DNA from 4 places in the Haliea sp. E17 genome. Region 3 is predicted to be linked to each of the others. Evidence: predicted binding sites of a transcription regulator. Region 3 holds the regulator's gene; each other region holds the start of a gene.

Region 1 (4,764 bases), on a different contig from region 3:
GTTGAGCAAGCGGATCGCCGGCTCGTTTCGTCCCGGGCACTGATCCAGAAGCTGCGAATAAATGGACTCGGCGACGCGACGCTCACCGCGCTGTTCCCGCTCTTCTGCAAGGCGCATGGCCGCCGCAAACGCCATTTGCCTGACCGGGGAACTGAACGTCTCCTGGATCGAGACCTGCGGGCCGATACCCTGACTTTTCCTGAAATTTTTTTTTGGCTTGTTTTTCTTCATAGACCTTTATCTGCCAGCGGAGTGACCCCGAATTTTCGATCCGTTCAGATCGGCGCCCCCCCGAGCGGCAGCGAATGCCATGCCCACATTCCCGAGCCTGGAATGCACAATGGGTTTGCGCTCTACCATGGCAAAGCCGGCTTCGGTGATAAGCGCCTCAAGTTCATCACATTCATCGTAGGAAAGTGCCGCGGCTCGCAGGTCTTCTATTCGTGCCACCGAAGCCAGCACATTGTCCTTGAGTTTCAGGATATCCTTCGCGCGGCGGGGCTGCTTCAGAGGCTGGCGCGGAGCAAACAGTTCCGACAGGTTGTTAAGGATTTTCGGCAGCACATTGATGGACGGGTCCGTGGATCGCCCGATGTAGTGCTGGATACTGTAGAGCGCCTGGTTCAGTGATCCGACAATTCGACTGTGACGTGGGTCTGACTGTACTCCCTTCTGGCTAGTGTGTGAGTTGTACAAGGCATCGAGTTCGAGATAGCGCTCGAAGACTACTTCCTTTTCCAGGAGCACCGTGAATTTTTCCAGCTTCATGGTGGTGTCCTTGAGGATGCTGGACCCTTCGTAATGGCAGATAAAGGCCATCCTTGCCTTTGGCTTCAACACCCTCGAGGCTTCAGGAATAGTATTGCACAGGGTGGAATATTCAAGCCCCCATTGGCTGATGATGAAGTCGATTGAGTCGTCCTTAAATGGCAGTGCCTCGATACTGGTATTCTGTACGAACTTCACCAACGGATAATCAGCAGGCCTTCGCTTGAGCGTTTCGAATGGACTGGTGCTGGCAAGGTCGACGCCGGTGATCCGGCTGCGGGGTTCGGGACTATTCAACAGGTCATTGACAATCCACACCAGGGCGCCGTTGCCGGTAGCGAGATCTACAACGTGATCGGCCCCTTTGCTGAACTGATTTTTCCAGAAATCGAGAATTTCAAGATCGTAATTACCACGGAAATCTGCGCCTTCCATGGAAGTGACATTCGCGCGTTTCCAAAAATTGTCCCAGTTCCGTGGATCAAGTTGGCTCATCGGGGTGTAACCTGTTCATGTGCTGTTCGTGGACCACACTACACGCCGTCCAGGGTAGCCAGCCGCATTTTTTTGAACCGTAAAATGTAATCGCCATAGTTAGGCGGCACAAGCCCGGGAAGGAGATTTCAAGCAGGAAATCCACCTGCTGCAAACAAGGCGAGAAAATATGCTCGCCAAAAGAGATGAGTTGTACGGGAGGAAGACCAAAACTCACCGCGTCAGTAAATCGGGGGATCAGAATGAAAACAGCCCGCTTGTCCAAGCGGGCTGTTTTTTAATACCACTTCCCATGATGTTCTGGCCTGGTTGGCCAGAACCGGGATCAGGCTGCCTTGCGGCGACGGGCGACGCCCGCCAGGCCAAGCAGGCCGGAGCCGAACAGCCACGCAGCTGCGGGCAGCGGAACTGCCGAAGGGGTTACGGCATAGTTGATAACTGCATTAGCGCCAGAGGACAGGGTCTCTGTGGTGAACGAAGTCCAGGTGCCGTAAGCGGTGTCGGTCGGGTGCAGGCCAGTGCCTGAACCGGAGGCGAAACAGGCATCGAACCCTGAGATGCCATTACAGTCGGTCACGGAGATTTGCGCTGACGGAGTTACGCCGCTGAAGTCAACAATCACCTGGCCGGACAGCTCCATGACACCTACTGCGTATACCGGTGCAGAAGTGTCCTGCTGCTGGGTGTAGTTCAGGGTCAGGATCTGGCTGACGTCGTCATAGGTACCAATCGCTGAACCAGTGGTTTCGCTGTAGGCGCCGCCACCGGAGGCAATACCGGTAATTACCGCGGTAACATCGATAACAGCCGCGCTCGCCTGACCGGCAGCCAGGGCCAGAACCGCAGCAGAGGCAAAAGTCTTCACTTTATTCATTTGAGTTTCCTCGTAGATAGTTTTATCAAGGGCTGCTCGGCTTTCTTCCTACACTGCGAGAGCTTTCAGGGGCTCTACAGAGATCAAGATCCGTTGCGTTCCATGCCGGGTTCGCACCCCGTTTTGGCCCTTTTTTCATCACTTTATAAATTGAGGGTAATCACTCCGGCACCTCGTGGAATTAGCAATCACTTACCCTCGAGGAATATAGAGCAAGCGCTGTGCCAGATAACATAAGCTGCTGTTTTAAAAGGATTAACAACGCTTTTTCGGGAATTTTTATCGGCATTGAAAGGCAAAACAGCCCGTTGCGTAATTATTTGTAAATTCGCGCGACAGTAAGCACAAAAATTTAGTTAAAAGCACTGATAAAAGTCGCTCCGGAAGAGGGGAAATCCGTTCTTGAAATCATTTTTTTACTATATTTTTCATAATGTTACGCGAATGTATTTGCACACCAACGCTACCAAAACACGCCACATCAGTAGTAAATTTTACTGACAAACTGACCTAATCCGGGGTAAAAACGAGGTGTGGCGTCGTCAGTATTTCTTAACAAAACGGGAAATCGGGGAAGCGAGAAATCGTGGATTTGTGGAATCAGCGGAAAGTGAAATCAGCGGCAAGCCAAACCCCGGGGAAGCGGGATCAGTCTTCTTTGTAACCCGAAGACTGGTCCCGCAACTGCCCCTTACAGCCGGCCAAAGGTCTCTTCCGCTTCCGCCCGGCCGGGATAGGAAACGTCGGAATCCAGTGCCTTGCCAAGCACTTTTTTCGCCTGCGGCACCTTTCCATCCGAGGCGTAGGCCATGCCGAGATGGTACCAGTACTCGACACCCTCACCACCGGCACGCTGCGCTGCGGCCAACAGGCTCACGGCCTGGGTATAATTACCCAGGCGGTACTGCAACCAGCCTGCGGTATCCAGCAAGGCGGGAGCCTTGGCGGACTCGAAACCCCGGGTGATTTTCTGTACCCGACTCAGGTTGTCCTCGGTCGGGTAGTACTCGAGTAACAGTGAAGCCAGGTTATTGCGAATCATGACATTTTCCGGATGTATTGCATAAGCGGACTCCAGGGTCGTAATCGCCTTGTCAATCTGACCGACCTGCATGTAGCGGTTTGCCAGTTCAGCGCTGAGTAGCACGTCGTCCGGATTCGCCTGCAAGCCACGCTGGTAGATCGCGAGGACTTTATCCATTGCACCCTGGTCCGCGTAAATTTTGGCGAGGCTGAGATACGTGTTGGTATTCCTTGGCGCGTCCTCCAATACTCCCAGGTAAATTTCTTCCGCCTTCGCCGCGTCACCTGCTGCCAGGTACAGACCCGCGAGGGAGTACAACGCAGCGGCGTTCTCCGGTTGCTGTGAGACCCACTTGTCAAACCAGGCAATGCCCTCTTCGGTCCTGCCCTCCGTCAGGTAGGCACCTGCCAACAGTGGATAGACCCCTTCAAGTTTCGGGTTTTTCTCCAGGGCGGCCTGGGCGAGGGGTATCGCCTTTTCCTCTTCACCCTGGCGAACTGCGAGGCCCGCAGACATCAGTTCGGACACACCGGGAGCGTTTTCATTCTGGCTTAATTGCTCTACCAGGCCTTCCGCCTCTTCCCAGCGCTTCTGCCTGGCGTAGACATCTGTCAGCAGGTTTACAGCTGAGACATTGTCGGGATTTGTCTTCAAAAGTGTCTCGAGATTCCTCGCCGCTTCGTCCAGCGAATTGTTACGTACCAGCAACACAGAACTCATCAAAAGTGCGACTTGATTATCAGGCTGTACCTCCAGTACTTTGCGGTAACCATCCAGAGCCAACTCCGGGGAACCGGTTTTGGTATAGGCGTCCGCCAACAGCAGTTGCGCTTCGACGCTGTCCGGATCGGCGCGCATTACTGTCCGCAGGTCGGTAATGGCCTCATTATTTTCGCCCTCCAGCAGGTCGATCTTGGCCTTGGTAAGCAGCGCATTGGGGTTGCCAGGCTCGATATCCAGGGCCTCGGTATACCAACGTCGGGCGGTTTCCCTGTCACCTGTGGAAAGTGCCAGCCTGGCGAGCTGGCTGCGCGCCAGCTGCTGGTCCTGCTGGTCCTCGCTATTGTCGAAGGTATCCTTGTAGACCTGGGTTGCAGCTTCCGTATCACCCATTTTGACCAGTAGAACTGCAAGGGCATCGCGTAGTCCAAATTCCTCGGGCTGCGCCGCCAGCATTTCCTCCAGTACTGCACGGGCAGCGTCCACGCCGGAGGTTTCCTGCAGGAACCTGGACAACAGTACCTTGTATTCGACCTCCTCCGGATAGTCCTTCACCCTGCTGCGCAACAACGCCTCTGCGTCATCCACCCGGAAGCGGGCCGTATAATACCGAGCGAGTTCAGCGGTCAGTTTGAGATTCTCGGGATCGGTCGCCGCCAGCTCCTCAAACTGGGCGAGCGCCTCATCGGTGCGTCCCATTTTGTCGAGCAGGTTAATTCTCAATCCTGCAAGGATAGCGTTGTCCGGGTCGGCTGCCAGCCCTTCATCGATGTAGCGCAGGGCTTCCTCCGGCGCTTCGTCCTCCAACTGAGAAACCAGTACAGAAACTGCCATCTGTTGCGAAGCATCCGAGCTGACGGCTCGCTTAGCAAGCTCCCGGGCC
Region 2 (4,764 bases), on a different contig from region 3:
TTTCGATTGCTCGAGCTCCGGATCGTTGGGCGACAGGTGCTTGGCACGGTTCGCCTTGGCTTTCTCCGGGTAGACCTCGAGCACTTCCTGAATCAAGGATTCAACTTCATCTCGTGACATAACGGCCATGGTAAGCCTCCTCATAAATTTGGTTGCGGGTAACGGGAGGGGCCTTCAGTACAACACTGCGAAAGCCCCCGCTCCGGCAGGGCTAATCCGCCCTGCCCCGAACACACCTCCGCATATCAGGCGGTGGCGGCCTCGTCAGCGGCTGTCTTGCCGACGATGCTCAGGTCTTCCTCGTCCATGATGCCGAACTCCATCAGCAGGTCTTCCAACTCGTCCATGGTGATCGGAGTGGGGATGACCAGCTTCTTGTTCTCGATGATCTTGTTCGCCAGGGCACGGTACTCATCGGACTGTGCGGCGGCGGGATCGTATTCGATACAGGTCATGCGACGGATTTCAGCGCGCTGAACCACGTTGTCGCGGGGGACGAAGTGGATCATCTGGGTGCCGAGTTTTTCGGCCAGGGCGATGATGAGTTCGTCTTCGCGGTCAGTGTTGCGCGAGTTGCAGATCAGGCCGGCCAGGCGCACACCGCCAGAGTTGGCGTACTTCACGATTCCCTTGGAGATGTTGTTGGCCGCATACATGGCCATCATCTCGCCGGATACCACGATGTAGATCTCCTGGGCCTTGTTCTCACGGATCGGCATGGCGAAACCGCCACATACCACGTCGCCGAGTACGTCGTAGAACACGAAGTCGAGGTCGTCCTCGTAGGCGCCTTCCTCTTCGAGGAAGTTGATGGCGGTGATTACACCGCGGCCTGCACAGCCCACGCCGGGCTCCGGACCACCGGATTCAACACAGCGGACGTCGCCGTAACCGGACTTGAGTACATCTTCCAGTTCCAGGTCTTCCACGGTGCCGGCTTCAGCGGCCATTTCCATGATGGTGTTCTGGGCCTTGGAGTGAAGGATCAGACGGGTGGAGTCTGCCTTCGGGTCGCAGCCCACGATCATGACTTTCTTGCCGGCTTCAGCCAGGGCGGCCACCAGGTTCTGGGTGGTGGTGGATTTACCGATACCACCCTTGCCGTAAATTGCACATTGACGCATTGCCATTTGTATTCCCTCCGTTTCATCAGGCGATAATCGCCATGATTGCTTCGAGTGACAGCCAACGGCCAATAGCGCGCATACTGCCCCTACACCGGTACCGGTGCAGGCTTTGTGCCAGCGCCGTATATTTCTAACAAGCTGTTGTTTTAAGGGAATTTTTTCTACGTTTCCTGGTGCTGGGGCCAAGTGTCCATTGCGACAATCCGGTGGTGAATGTCGCAATGACAACAGCTTTTGTGAGGTTTTGTTCGACCGGCCAACACGGCGGCGGTGACTCCCCGCTTTTGTCGCAAACACTGCAAAACACGGAGAAAAACCCGCGGCCCATTGCCTGTGTCGCATTTGCTCCAAGTCTTAATGTCGAAAAATCAATCGCTTACACGTGGCGTGAAAATTGCGGAAGACCCCGGGATATAGATGTACCAGCGAATGCGGCCCGACCCGGCGGGCACCGGGGCCGCGACCCAACGACTAGCGTGGAGATGACGTCATGAGCAATACACCAACCCTGAACCAGATCATCGACGGCATGGCCAGTGGCGCGGTGGTTCCCTACCTGGGCGCCGGCGTGCTGCAGGGTGTGACCGACCGGGCCAGCGGGAACCCGATACCGGCGGACAGCGAAAGCCTGATCCTCGCGATGAACAACGGCACGCCGATGGCACCCAAGCTGATGTATGAATTTCCCCGTGCGGCGATGAACCTGGAGCAGAAAAAGGGCCGCAAGTTCATCGAACGCTTCCTTAATACGACCTATGGTGAAACCCAGTACAGTGAATCGCCATTCCATCGCTGGCTCTCGCAACTCGACCTGCCCTACATCATCGACATCAACCGCGACACCCAGTTGCAGGGCTTCTACGCCGGGCGCCCGCACACCCTTGTGGTCGGCCTGGCGCGCATCGCCGGCACGGACTACCGCTTCAAGCTCTACGAATGTACCGAAGGCAACTATCGGGAAGTGCAACCGGGCGAGGTCAACAAATCCCTGCCCGTACTGTTCAAGCCGATGGGGACGCCGCTGCCGGAACCCAACTACATCGCCTCGGACGCGGATTACGTGGACTACATCACCGAACTGATGGGCGGCTTCGCCATCCCCTCCTTCCTGAAGGAATACCGGCTGGGCAAACAATACGTTTTCCTCGGCATGCGCATGCAACGCGATACCGAACGTATGGTGCTGTCCGACATCATCTACGGCGCTCCGCAACACGCTGGCTGGGCATTGATTGCGAACCCCAATGACAAGGAAAAGCGCTTCTGCGAGAAGAAGGGGCTGGAAATCGTCGAGGCGGACTGGGAGAGCCTGCTCAACCTGCAGCAGGCTGCCTGAGCGAAGACCGGAGAAGGCCCGCAGGAGCGGGCCCCGGGAATTTCAGCGAGGGGCCTCTTTGCGCAGTCGCAGCGCGCGGCTTACACCCAGGCCGGGCACGGAGAGAAGCAGACCGTAGAACGGCAGGACTGGTATCGTTTGAACTCAAGTGCAGCGTGTTAAACAGGGCCAGCTGATGGGCACAGCAACGAGATTGCCCGCTACATCGGTCTATTAGTCGCTCTCCCCCCAGAGATACTCGTCGATTTCCCGCATCAGGAAAGGGTTATCGCGGATACTGGCGGCAATCGACCGCGCCTCGTCGGCGTCGTAGCCGTTGAGATCAAAACGCAGAATCCCCGCGGGAAAGCCGTCGTACACCAGGCGCAGCGACAACAGCCAGGCGCGCTCGCCCTGCGGTACAAGGTTCACTGCGGCCATGAGTTCGCCCTCCAGTGGAACAATCAGGTCCATGCTACCGGCGGCGGCATCCGCCACATCTTCAACTGATGTCATAGCCCATGCCAAAGTGTGCCGCGAGAATGTCGGAGAGCCGCGCAGCGTTGAGATCTTCGTAGGTTTCGTAGGTTGGGCTTCGTCCATCCAGTGCCGGGAATTCCAGGTGCAGCCCGGCACGCCCCGGGGACTGGCCGTGAACATGCAAATAAGCCCGCAGGCCGGCCTCCCGCGGATGTGTCAGGTAGATACCGTCCGGATGGCTGCGCAGGCTGGAGTCTACCTGCCACTGGATTCCCTCGATGTCGCTGTAGATGCGAATCAGCAAACTCTTGATCCGGGCGCTCTTGCGCAGCGACCAGGGATTTACTGGCTGGTACTCGCCCCGCGGGTTGCTGAAGAAACTCTCTAACCACATCACTGCCAGTCTCCTTCACGCCCTGCCCTGGCTCTCCAGCCAGCTCGCGTAGCCGCCCTGCACACTGAACACATTCTGGAAGCCGAAATTGCCGAACAGTTCCGCCAGGTGTTCGCTGCTGTGACCGTGGTAACAGTAGATCACCAGTGGTGTGCCTTTGTCCGCTTTCCTGATTAGTGATTCGACAAGATCATCGTGGGCGTGCATCGCGTTCTCGATATGGCCCTCGCGATAATCGCGCAACTGGCGACAATCCAATAGCAGCGAATTTTCCGCGGACAACAGGCCCGGCATATCGCCCACGCTGACAGTCTGAAATTTTTTCATCAGTGGTTACCTCCTTCGCGCCACGCGGCGGTTTCATTCATCGTTCAATCGCTCGGCCATCTCCAGCACGACACTGCCGCCTACCTGGTCCCGGGGATCGAGACTGGCCAGCTTGGCCAGCACTGCATTCGCGGTCGCCAGGTCCCCCCGGCGCAGGGAAACAAAGCCCATCGCCTTGAGGGCATACAGGTAATGGCGTACCGCACCCTCCGCCGGGTACCAGGCGGCACTTTCCGGTTGCAGCATTCGCCAGTCAGCGTCGAAGCCCTCGCGGCACGCCGCACTGGCCTGCACCGTCGTAATGAGTGCCAGCGATTCCTCGAAGCGGTTGCTGTAAGCGTACAACTTGTACAACGCCACCTGGATTTCCAGGCACTCCGGCAGCGCTTCGCGGGCCTGTAACAGGATTTGTTCCGCGGTTTCCCAGTCCTGGCTGACATCGAGGTCTGCCCGCAGAAGCTGTTGCAGAGCGAGGGGAACCACCGCACCACGCTGCTCGCGTGGCGCTTCGTTGAGCAAGTCACGCAATAGCACTTTCCGCCTCCAGTAACGCGAACAGGCCCTGTTCGCGGATCATCCTCTTGAATGCCTTCATCACCGGCCGGGAAATTACCGTCTCCGCCAGCACCCGCCGCTCATAGATCACTTCGCGCATCTCCGGGTCCGCTCGCGTTCCCGCGCGCGCGATCAGTTCACGGATATCGGCACCGAGTTTTTCCCCGGGTGAACCCGACACCGCGTGATAGAGCTGCGCCATGACCCGTTTTTCCTCCCCGCCCATCTTGCACTTGCCATCGAGGATCTTGAGCATCACAGCTGTCGCGCAATCCACGTGCACCGGCGCCAGGGGGTGTTGCTGTAGCCACTGTTGCACCGCGTTCACTGGCGCCGCTTCCCGTAAGCGGGCAGGGTTGCAATCCGCGGATCGCGCAGTGCACCGCCCACCGTGAAGTGATACAGGCTCTGCAGGCTGTCATTGCCGATACCCAGCAGGTCGTGCACGGCATCGTCGAAGAAGCAGCCTATACCGGTACCCTGCAGGCCGATGCCCTCTGCTTCCAGGTACAGGGCCTGGCCGATCGCGCCCGCCTCCCAGAACAATTCCCGGTAACGCCAGGGCG
Region 3 (4,764 bases):
AGGGTTGCCCAGGACACCATGCTGGCCAGGGCGCTGCTCGAAATCAGCGCCAAGGGACTGGGCATGACCACCGTGACCGACGACGCGGGCCAGTTCATCGGCGTATTTACTGACGGCGACCTGCGCCGGGCCATCGATCACCAGGTGGACATCAACAGCACGCCGATCGCGGCCATCATGTCGCGCAAGCCCAAAACCGTTACCCCCGGCATGCTGGCAGCCCAGGCGATGCGTATCATGGAAGAAAACGAAATTACCTCGCTGGTCGTGGTCGATGACGACGGCGCCGCCTGTGGCGTCCTCCACCTGATGCACCTGCTGCACGCCGGGCTCGCCTGACGCAATGCCGGAACTCACCAGAATCGCCAGCAACATCCGCCTGTTCGCCCTCGATGTGGACGGCGTACTCACCGACGGGCGCATCCAGTACAGCAGCAGCGGCGAGGAGCTGAAAAGCTTCAACATCAAGGACGGCCTCGGCATCAAGCTGCTGCAGCGGGACGGTATCGAAGTGGCTATCATCACCGGCCGGGTATCGCCGATGGTCAGTCGCCGCGCCGCGGAGCTCGGCATCGACACCATCGTGCAGGGGCGCGAGGACAAACTCTCCGCACTGCTGGAGCTGTGCAAACTGCGCGGCATCGAACCACAGGCCTGCGCCTACATGGGCGACGACCTCCCCGACCTCGCCGCAGTGAAGGCCGCGGGCGTCGGCTTTACACCCGCCGACGGCGTGGCGGCATTGCAGGCCGCCGCTGATGTGGTGACTCATTTGCCCGGCGGCAACGGCGCAGTGCGTGAAGCCTGCGAACTGCTGCTGCAAGCGCGCGGCAGCCTCGACGCCCTGCTGGAGACCTTCGCCTGATGCGCCGCCCGATCCTGCACCTGCTGCTGGTCGCCGCGCTGGTGCTGCTGACCACACACTACTGGAATCCCGGCCCCGGCACTGCGGCGACGGCGGCCCGGGGCACGCCCGGAGGGCCACTGCCGACCAGTTACATCGACAATGCACGCTCACGCAGTTTCAGCGCGGACGGCACGCTGTCCGACATCCTCGAATCCAGCCGGGTAGAGCAGTTCCGGAAACCCGCCTACACGATGCTCTACGAGCCCCGCTTCTATGCCCACAGCGCCCACGACCGGACCTGGTCGGCAAGCGCCGACCGGGGACGTTACGCGGGAAATGGCCAGCGCCTGTTGCTGCGCCAGAATGTCGTGCTCAGCCACGACCAGACCGGCACCCAACTGACAACCGCCAGCCTGGATATCCAGCTGGACACCCGCGAAGCGCAGACCCGCTCCGCGGTCACCATCACCCAGGCGGGGAACGCAACCCGGGCCAACGGCATGCTGGCCCGACTCAACCAGGAAACCATCCGCCTGGGCCCCGATGTGGAGAGCATTTATGTACAAATCCCCTAGCCGGGCGGCCGCCTGTGCCCTCGTCCTGCTCGCACTCTCGGCAGGCGTTAAGGCGCTGCCCGACGACCAGGATCAACCGATCCGGATCGAGGCGATCGAGGCGCTCAGGGACGAAAACCAGGGCTTTACCCAGTACAAGGGCAATGTCACCCTGGACCAGGGCAGCCTGCACATCGAGGCCGATATCCTCACCGTCTACCACACCGGCCAGGATGCCCAGCGCATCACCGCCCATGGCAAGCCCGCGACCATGCGCCAGCAACCGGAAATCGACAAGGCCGTGATCACCGCGCGCGCCAACCGCATCGAGTATTACCGCAATGAAGCTCGCGTCGAGCTGCGCGAAAGCGCCAGCATCGAGCAGGAGGGTTCCACCGTCACCGGCGACCGCATCGACTACTTCATCAACGAAAAACTGGTGAAAGCCGATTCCGACCGCAGCAATACCTCCAGCCGGGTACAGGTGGTGATTCCGGCGCAGGTGATACAGGCGGCCGAGGAATCCAGCCAGGCCCAGGAGCGGGAGGCCGCTGCCGATCCCAACAGCCCCGCCAGTGCCGTCGAGGAAGTCGCGCCGAAGGAGACCGCCGATGGCGCAACTGGCAGCCCGTAACCTCGCCAAGTCCTATCGCGGCCGGGAGGTCGTACAGGACGTTTCCCTGCACCTGGAAAGCGGCCAGGTGGTCGGCCTGCTGGGGCCCAACGGCGCCGGCAAAACCACCTGTTTCTACATGATTATCGGCATCATCACCGCAGACCGCGGGAGCATCGAGCTGAACGGTGAAGACATTACCCGCCTGCCCATGCACGAGCGCGCGCGCCACGGCATCGGCTACCTGCCCCAGGAGGCGTCGATCTTCCGCAAGCTGTCGGTGGGCGACAACCTGCTGGCGATTCTCGAGACCCGCCCCGACCTCAACCGCAAACAGCGGCAGGAAAAGCGCGACATGCTGCTCGAGGAATTTCACGTGCAGCACCTGCGCGACAGCCTCGGCCAGTCGCTCTCCGGCGGCGAGCGGCGGCGGGTGGAAATCGCCCGCGCGCTGGCGACAGAACCGGACTTCATCCTGCTCGACGAACCCTTCGCCGGCGTCGACCCGATCTCGGTGAGCGACATCAAGCAAATCATCAACCACCTGCGCGATCGCGGTATCGGCATCCTGATTACCGACCACAACGTGCGCGACACACTTGATATTTGCGAGAAGGCCTATATCGTAGGGGAAGGTCACATCATCGCCTCAGGCACCTCCCAGGAAGTGCTGGACAACGCCAAGGTGCGCAAGGTCTACCTCGGCGAACAATTCCGCCTTTAAGGCATCCGCAACACCACTGCTAAACGTAAAAAAAGTCAACAAGCAAATTTCGAGCCAAGCGGTTGCCAGAGTTTGCACGCTGGCGCTACACTCCAAGTCGTGTTCAACTGCGCCACCCCGTACGGGGACGCACCCAGGGGCTCTTTCCAGCTGTCGATGAAACAATCGCTTCAACTCAAGATCGGCCAGCAACTGACCATGACTCCGCAGTTGCAGCAGGCCATCCGCTTACTGCAACTCTCCACGCTGGACCTGCAGCAGGAAATCCAGCAGGCGCTGGACAGTAACCCCCTGCTGGAAATCGGCGAAGAGGACCTCGGCGGCAACGAGGTGGAGAACGGTAACAACGAGCCCGAAGGCCCGGCCGGCAACAGCGACTGGGAAAGCGCCGAACTCAACGAGGCTAACACCACCGGCTCCGAGAGCATGCCGGATGACCTGCCGGTGGACACCCGCTGGGAAGACCTGCTGCCATCCAGTTCTTCCCCCGCCCCGGCGCCCATGGAAGACGACGGTGACTTCGAGTCCCGCAACAGCTCGCGGGAATCCCTGCACGACCACCTGCTCTGGCAGCTCAACCTCACCCGTTTTTCCGACACCGACCACCTGATCGCCCTGACCCTGCTCGACGCCACCGACGGCAACGGCCGGCTGACCCTGTCGCTGGAGGAAATCCACGAGTCCTTCGACCCGGAACTCGACATCGAGATGGACGAGATCGTGGCGGTGCTGCACCGGCTGCAGCAATTCGAACCCGCCGGCGTCTGTACCCGCAGCCTGCAGGAATGCCTGCTGGTGCAGTTGCAGCAACTGCCCGCCGACACCCCCTATCTCGAGCCGGCGCGGCTGATCCTCAACCGCCACCTGCCGCAGCTGGCCGGCGGCGATTACAACCAGATCCTGCGCCGCACCCGGCTCGCTGAAAGCGAACTCAAGTCGGTACTGGCGCTGTTGCAGACCCTGGACCCGAACCCGGGGCAATCCTTCGCCCCGGAAGATGTCGAATACGTGGTGCCCGACGTTTTTGTCAGCAAGCGCGAAGGCCGCTGGGTGGTGGAGCTCAACCCGGATATCGCGCCCAAACTGCGCATCAATAGCGACTATGCCAGCCTGATCAAGCGCGCGGACAACAGTGCCGACAACACCTACCTGCGCGACAACCTGCAGGAGGCGCGCTGGTTCCTGAAGAGCCTGCAGAGCCGCAACGAAACCCTGATGAAAGTGGCCAGCAAGATTGTCGAGCACCAGCGCAACTTCCTCGAATACGGCGAGGAAGCCATGAAACCGCTGGTGCTGCACGACATTGCCGAGGCGGTGGAGATGCACGAGTCCACCATCTCCCGGGTCACCACCCAGAAGTACATGCACACCCCGCGCGGTATCTTCGAACTCAAGTATTTCTTTTCCAGCCACGTATCCACCAGCGGCGGTGGCGAATGCTCTTCAACGGCGATTCGCGCACTGATCCGCAAGCTGGTCGCGGCAGAAAACCCCCGCAAGCCTCTCAGCGACAACAAGATCGCCCAATTGCTGGACGAACAGGGCATTGAAGTAGCCCGGCGGACCATCGCCAAGTACCGGGACAGCCTTAACATCCCGCCCTCCAACGAGCGCAAGCGGCTGGTATGATCTTTATGCCAATATCGCCCGACCACCTGTGCCAGCCGGTCACCAAGTGGTCTAGACTGATTCCAAGGTCTCGCCGGAATCCGGCGGCGCCCTCCCCGGGGCTCACCCGGGCTCATCAGCAACAAGGAGCCAAGCTATGCAACTGAACGTCAGCGGACACCACGTGGAGGTCACCGACCCCCTGCGCAATTACGTTGAGAGCAAGTTCGAGCGACTGCAACGCCACTTTGACAATATCACCAACACCCAGGTCACCCTGATCGTCGAAAAAATGGTTCAGAAAGCGGAAGCGACCATGCACATCTCCGGAGCGGACCTGTTCGCCCAGGCGGAATCCGAGGACATGTACGCGGCGATCGATCTCCTCGCCGACAAGCTGGACCGCCAGCTGATCAAG
Region 4 (4,764 bases), on a different contig from region 3:
GTCTGCTCCCAGACCTTGGTGGGGAAAGCTTCCAGCGCGGTCGCCACTTCCGGCCCCAGGCCCAGGTACTCGGCGATGGCCGCCGCTTTTTCCGGCGGCGCGCTGTTCATGCCCAGGCAGGCCGAGGTCAGCCAGACCGGCGACATCCCCAGTTCCTTGCCCATCGCTTCCCAGCTCAGGCCCTTCGCCAGCTTGGTGGCGACGATCGTTTCAGTCATGGTGATTTTATCCATCAGGATTTTCCTCTTGCTCGCGATGGTGATGTCAGATGGCGGCCTTGACCGCCGATGTCGTTGATTCCGGGGCGCCCTGCCCCGATGTGATTTCAGTTTCCGCTGATTCGCCTTCCGCCCCCGGGTCCACCTCGCGCGGCTGTGCGCCCGCGGGTGTGCCGGGTCCCGACAATTCGCCGGAGCGGTTGACGAGGAAGTTCACCAGGTAATTGCGGATGCGGTAATACGCCGGGTTGTCGATGATCTCGCCGCGGTTGCGCGGGCGATCGATGCTGATCTTCACCGACTCCGCCACCCGGGCGTGGGGGCCGTTGGTCATCAGCAGGATGCGGTCGGCCAGCAGGATCGCCTCGTCCACGTCGTGGGTGATCATGAACACGGTCTGGTGGGTTTCGCTCCAGATCTTGATCAGCTCGTCCTGGATGATGCCGCGGGTCAGCGCGTCCAGCGCGCCGAAGGGTTCGTCCAGCAGCAACAGCTTGGGGCTGGTGGCGAAAGCGCGGGCGATACTCACCCGCTGGCGCATGCCGCCGGACAGCTCCGAGGGCTTCTTGTACAGGGAGTGGCCAAGGCCGACCATCTCCAGGAACTTCGTGCTGTGCTCGGTAACCTGCTTCTTGCTCCACTCGGAAAAGCGCGCGCGCACACCGAAGTTGACGTTTTCCAGCGCGGTGAGCCAGGGCAGCAGGCTGTAGTTCTGGAACACCACGCCGCGTTCCAGGCTGGGGCCGAGCACCTCCTTGCCGTCCATGATGATATTGCCCGCGGAGGGTGTATCCAGCCCCGCCAGCACATTGAGAATGGTCGACTTGCCGCAGCCGGAGTGGCCGATGATGCAGACGAACTCCCCCTTGTCGATGGTGAAGTTGGCGTCTTCGAAGACCACCATCTCGCCGTCCCTGGACGGGTACTTGCGCGCCAGCCCCTCGATACTGAGGAAATGCTTGGTCATGATTACTCCTCGTACTGCACGAGTTTTTCAACCCGTCCGAGAATGAGATCCAGCGCCATGCCCACCACCCCGATCATCAGGATGGAGAAGATCACACTGTTGAGATCCAGGTTGTTCCACTCGTTCCACACGTAGTAGCCGATGCCCGTGCCACCCACCAGCATCTCGGCGGCCACGATCACCAGCCAGGCGATACCGATGGATATCCGCATGCCGGTCAGGATGGTTGGCGCCGCCGCGGGCAGGATCACCTGGAAGGCGGTTTTCAGCGGGCCCAGCTCATGGGTCTTGGCCACCCGCACCCAGTCCTCGCGCACGTTGGCCACCCCGAAGGCGGTGTTGATCAGCATCGGCCAGATGGAGCAGATGAAAATCACGAAGATCGCCGACTGCTCCGAGTCCTTGATGATGAACAGCGCCAGCGGCATCCAGGCCAGCGGCGAGATCGGCCGCAGCACCTGGATGAACGGATTGAGCGCCTTGTACATCAGCGGCGACATGCCCACCACGAAGCCCAGCGGGATTGCGATCAGGGCCGCGGCGAAATAGCCGGTCAGTACGCGAAACAATGAATAGGCCAACTGGATGCCGATGCCCTTGTCGTTGGGGCCGGCGTCGTAGAAGGGATCGCTGAGTTCCGCCCAGGCGTGCTTGATCACGTCCGAGGGCGGGGGCACCCGCGCCTCGTCGTCGGCCCCGCCCATCAGCAGTTCGAACTCGGACATCGCCTCCGTGGCCTCGGGAGGCTGGTTCAGCGCCTCCCACAGGCCCAGGCAGACCACCAGGATCATCAGCGACACCAGGGTCGCGCGAACATTCAGTGAGGCCATGGTTCAGGTCCGCTTGATGGCAAAGCTGGCGATGTATTCTTCCGGCTTGGTGTAGTCGAACTCCTTGCCCATGATGGTGTAGTTCTCGTAGGTCTTGGCCGGCGGCTCATAGCCGAGGCTCTTCATGACCTCCGCGGTTTCCGAGGCCACGTAGACCTGCTCGGCGATGCCGGTGTAGTCGATGTCGCCCTCCACGTAGCCCCAGCGCTTCATCTGGGTGAGGATCCACACCGCCATCGAGTGCCAGGGGAAGGGGTCGAAGTCGATGCGGTCGGGCACGTCGTAGACCTTCTTCTCCAGGCCGTCCACGTAGCGCCCGGTGAGCACCTGGTTGACCACGATCTCCGGCTGATTGAGGTAGTTCTTCGGCGAGATGGCCTTGGCGATCTCCGCGCGGTTCTCCGCCTTGTGCGAGTAGTGGGTGGCGTCGACGATGGACTTGAACAGCGCCGCGTAGGTGTTGGGCATCTCGGTAGCGAACTTCTGGCTGCAGGCGAAGGCGCAGCAGGGGTGACCCTCCCAGATGTCCTTGGTCAGGGTGTGCAGGAAGCCGACTTTCTCGTACACCGCCCGCTGGTTGAAAGGGTCGGGTGAGAGATAGCCGTCGAGGTTGCCGGCGCGCAGGTTGGCCACCATCTCCGGCGGCGGCACTACGCGGATCTGGATATCCTGGTCCGGATCGATGCCGTGTTCCGCCACGTAGTAGCGCAGCAGGAAGTTGTGCATGGAGTAGTCGAAGGGCACGCCGAACTTGAAGCCCTTCCACTGTTTCGGGTCGCGCTTGTCCTTGTGCTTGTTGTGCAGCACGATGGCCTGGCCGTTGATGTTCTCCACCGCCGGCATGATATAGGGCGTCGCCGTGGAACCCGCGCCCATGGTCATCGCCAGCGGCATCGGGGTGAGCATGTGGGAGGCGTCGTACTCGCCGTTGAGCGACTTGTCCCGCGCCACCGCCCAGCCGGCGGTCTTGATCACGTCCACGTCCAGGCCGTACTTGGCGTAGAAACCCATCGGCTGGGCCATGATGATCGGCGTGGCGCAGGTAATCGGCACGAAACCGACTTTCAGCTTGGTTTTTTCCAGCGGCCCGATGGAATCCTTCACCGCCGCCTTGACCTTATCCATCGGCAGGATGGTACCCAGCGCCGCCGCCAGGGTGCCGCCGCCCACCAGCTTGATGAACTGGCGCCGGTCGGCGTCGTTGTGGCCGAACACCCCGCGCACGATCGCGCTCTCGATCACCCGGTCCATCATGTCCTCCGAGCTGTCGAACTGCGGGCTGGCGGGACCCGCCGCCGGGGCCGTGTGCGCGTGGCTGGCGCCCGCCTCGATCTGGCGTTCCAAGAGTATCTGGCGCTCCCTGTCTCCCAGCCCCCCGGGGTTCGCCGCTTCCGCTGAACAGGCATCACAACTGCAGCTGGCGGTATGGGTCAGTCGGGTATCGGCATCGAAGGGATTGCCAAGGCTCTTGTTGCTCATGGTGGTGTGTCCTCATCCGGTTGTCGTTGTGTGGTTCAAGTTGGTGCGCAGGTGGATCGCGCGGGTCGCTCTCTGCTCATGTTGCCCCTGCTTGCTGCCCTGCTTTCGGCCGGCTTCCGCCGGATCGGCACTCTTTGCGCAGCCGCTGACAGGTAGATAGCAATTCCGGTGCCAAACTGTCGGTACTGGCTTAACTTGTTGTTATGTGTTGATTTATTTGGGTTAGGCCGGAGATGCCTGGGGGTACGAAATTTCGTAAATCACGGGGTTTCGTAGTTTTTGATTACGAATTTTCGTAGTTTGGCCTGGTTCTTGAATAACTGTGTTTGTGTAATCGGGAGGTTTTTGGGGGCGGTGCGTGGCTCCCCGGTCTGTGCAGGACTATGCCTGTTGGAACACGCCAAAAAGCGCACGTCCGTGTGCAGGCTCGGGTGGCGACATCCATGTCGCCACACGGTTCCAACAGGCATAGTCCTGCACAGCCCTCCGTTTCGAGCGAGTGCGGTGCGCTGGAGGAATCCATTCTCGAACCAAGGCGCGGGAATCGGGAATCGGGAATCGGGAATCGGGAATCGGGAATCGGGAATCGGGAATCGGGAATCGGGAGCAAGTGTGTGATCAAGAAATACCAAACGACAAATCAAAGCCCATTCCCGATTAGTTTCTGTTTGAACGAACTCACCAAAGATCCGGGTTAACCGCAATGCGAGGACTGAGTCGCAGTCAGCCCCACTGGAACCGTGCGGCGACATGGATGTCGCCGCCCGAGCCTGCACATGGATGTGCGCTTTTTGGCGCGTTCCAGTGGGGCTGACTGCGACTCAGGCCGGGTAGGTCCACCGACAACGGGTAGGCCCTCCAACACCCGAAATCACCAAAGATCAACACTCCGTAAAACCAGAGAACACATGAACACCTACAACCGCCATTTCAACTTTTCTGCCACCGCCCAGCTGATCATCGACCCGGCAGAAGACGCGATCATCGAAGCCAACCAGGAAGCCTGCCGCCTGCTGCAAATGGACCTGCAAACCACCATGGCACAACGCCCCAGCCGCCTGTTCTCGCCGAGTTTCCCCGGCTTCATCGCCTTCACCCAGGAACTGATCGAGCGCGGCCGCGGCTGGTCCGACCAGTTACAGGTGCTCTCGGCAGAGGAACCCGTACACATCGAGCTGACCGGCCGCTACAGCGAATCGGGGGATGAACGGCTGTTGCACCTGAGCATGCAGAAGACCGCAGAGCTGGACAAACTGCGCGCGCGGGCCGA

The links. Region 3 encodes sigma-54, which starts transcription at its own class of promoters, with help from an activator protein. Its sites were predicted from a motif close to TGGCACANNNNTTGCNNT; they were not measured.
Region 1: the regulator sigma-54 is predicted to act here: its motif matches at 2,347-2,364, upstream of ACNKU3_RS00540 (VPLPA-CTERM sorting domain-containing protein).
Region 2: the regulator sigma-54 is predicted to act here: its motif matches at 1,227-1,244, upstream of nifH (nitrogenase iron protein).
Region 4: the regulator sigma-54 is predicted to act here: its motif matches at 3,651-3,668, upstream of ACNKU3_RS01980 (CmpA/NrtA family ABC transporter substrate-binding protein).

The regions. Positions count from the first base shown of each region.
Region 1 is NZ_JBLWFK010000001.1:130,651-135,414, reverse strand. It holds gene ACNKU3_RS00550 (tetratricopeptide repeat-containing sulfotransferase family protein) at 1-231, opposite strand, end outside; gene ACNKU3_RS00545 (class I SAM-dependent methyltransferase) at 238-1,263, opposite strand; gene ACNKU3_RS00540 (VPLPA-CTERM sorting domain-containing protein) at 1,589-2,137, opposite strand; gene ACNKU3_RS00535 (tetratricopeptide repeat protein) at 2,829-4,764, opposite strand, start outside.
Region 2 is NZ_JBLWFK010000004.1:256,731-261,494, forward strand. It holds gene nifD (nitrogenase molybdenum-iron protein alpha chain) at 1-129, opposite strand, end outside; gene nifH (nitrogenase iron protein) at 246-1,130, opposite strand; gene ACNKU3_RS11690 (SIR2 family protein) at 1,618-2,463, shown strand; gene ACNKU3_RS11695 (hypothetical protein) at 2,677-2,958, opposite strand; gene ACNKU3_RS11700 (hypothetical protein) at 2,945-3,316, opposite strand; gene ACNKU3_RS11705 (rhodanese-like domain-containing protein) at 3,332-3,643, opposite strand; gene ACNKU3_RS11710 (hypothetical protein) at 3,677-4,171, opposite strand; gene ACNKU3_RS11715 (hypothetical protein) at 4,164-4,526, opposite strand; gene ACNKU3_RS11720 (nitroreductase family protein) at 4,523-4,764, opposite strand, start outside.
Region 3 is NZ_JBLWFK010000011.1:18,807-23,570, reverse strand. It holds gene ACNKU3_RS20490 (KpsF/GutQ family sugar-phosphate isomerase) at 1-339, shown strand, start outside; gene ACNKU3_RS20485 (KdsC family phosphatase) at 344-865, shown strand; gene lptC (LPS export ABC transporter periplasmic protein LptC) at 865-1,422, shown strand; gene lptA (lipopolysaccharide transport periplasmic protein LptA) at 1,406-2,035, shown strand; gene lptB (LPS export ABC transporter ATP-binding protein) at 2,013-2,738, shown strand; gene ACNKU3_RS20465 (RNA polymerase factor sigma-54) at 2,895-4,367, shown strand; gene hpf (ribosome hibernation-promoting factor, HPF/YfiA family) at 4,504-4,764, shown strand, end outside.
Region 4 is NZ_JBLWFK010000001.1:456,820-461,583, reverse strand. It holds gene cynS (cyanase) at 1-233, opposite strand, end outside; gene ACNKU3_RS01990 (ABC transporter ATP-binding protein) at 265-1,185, opposite strand; gene ntrB (nitrate ABC transporter permease) at 1,188-2,015, opposite strand; gene ACNKU3_RS01980 (CmpA/NrtA family ABC transporter substrate-binding protein) at 2,019-3,494, opposite strand; gene ACNKU3_RS01975 (sigma-54 interaction domain-containing protein) at 4,403-4,764, shown strand, end outside.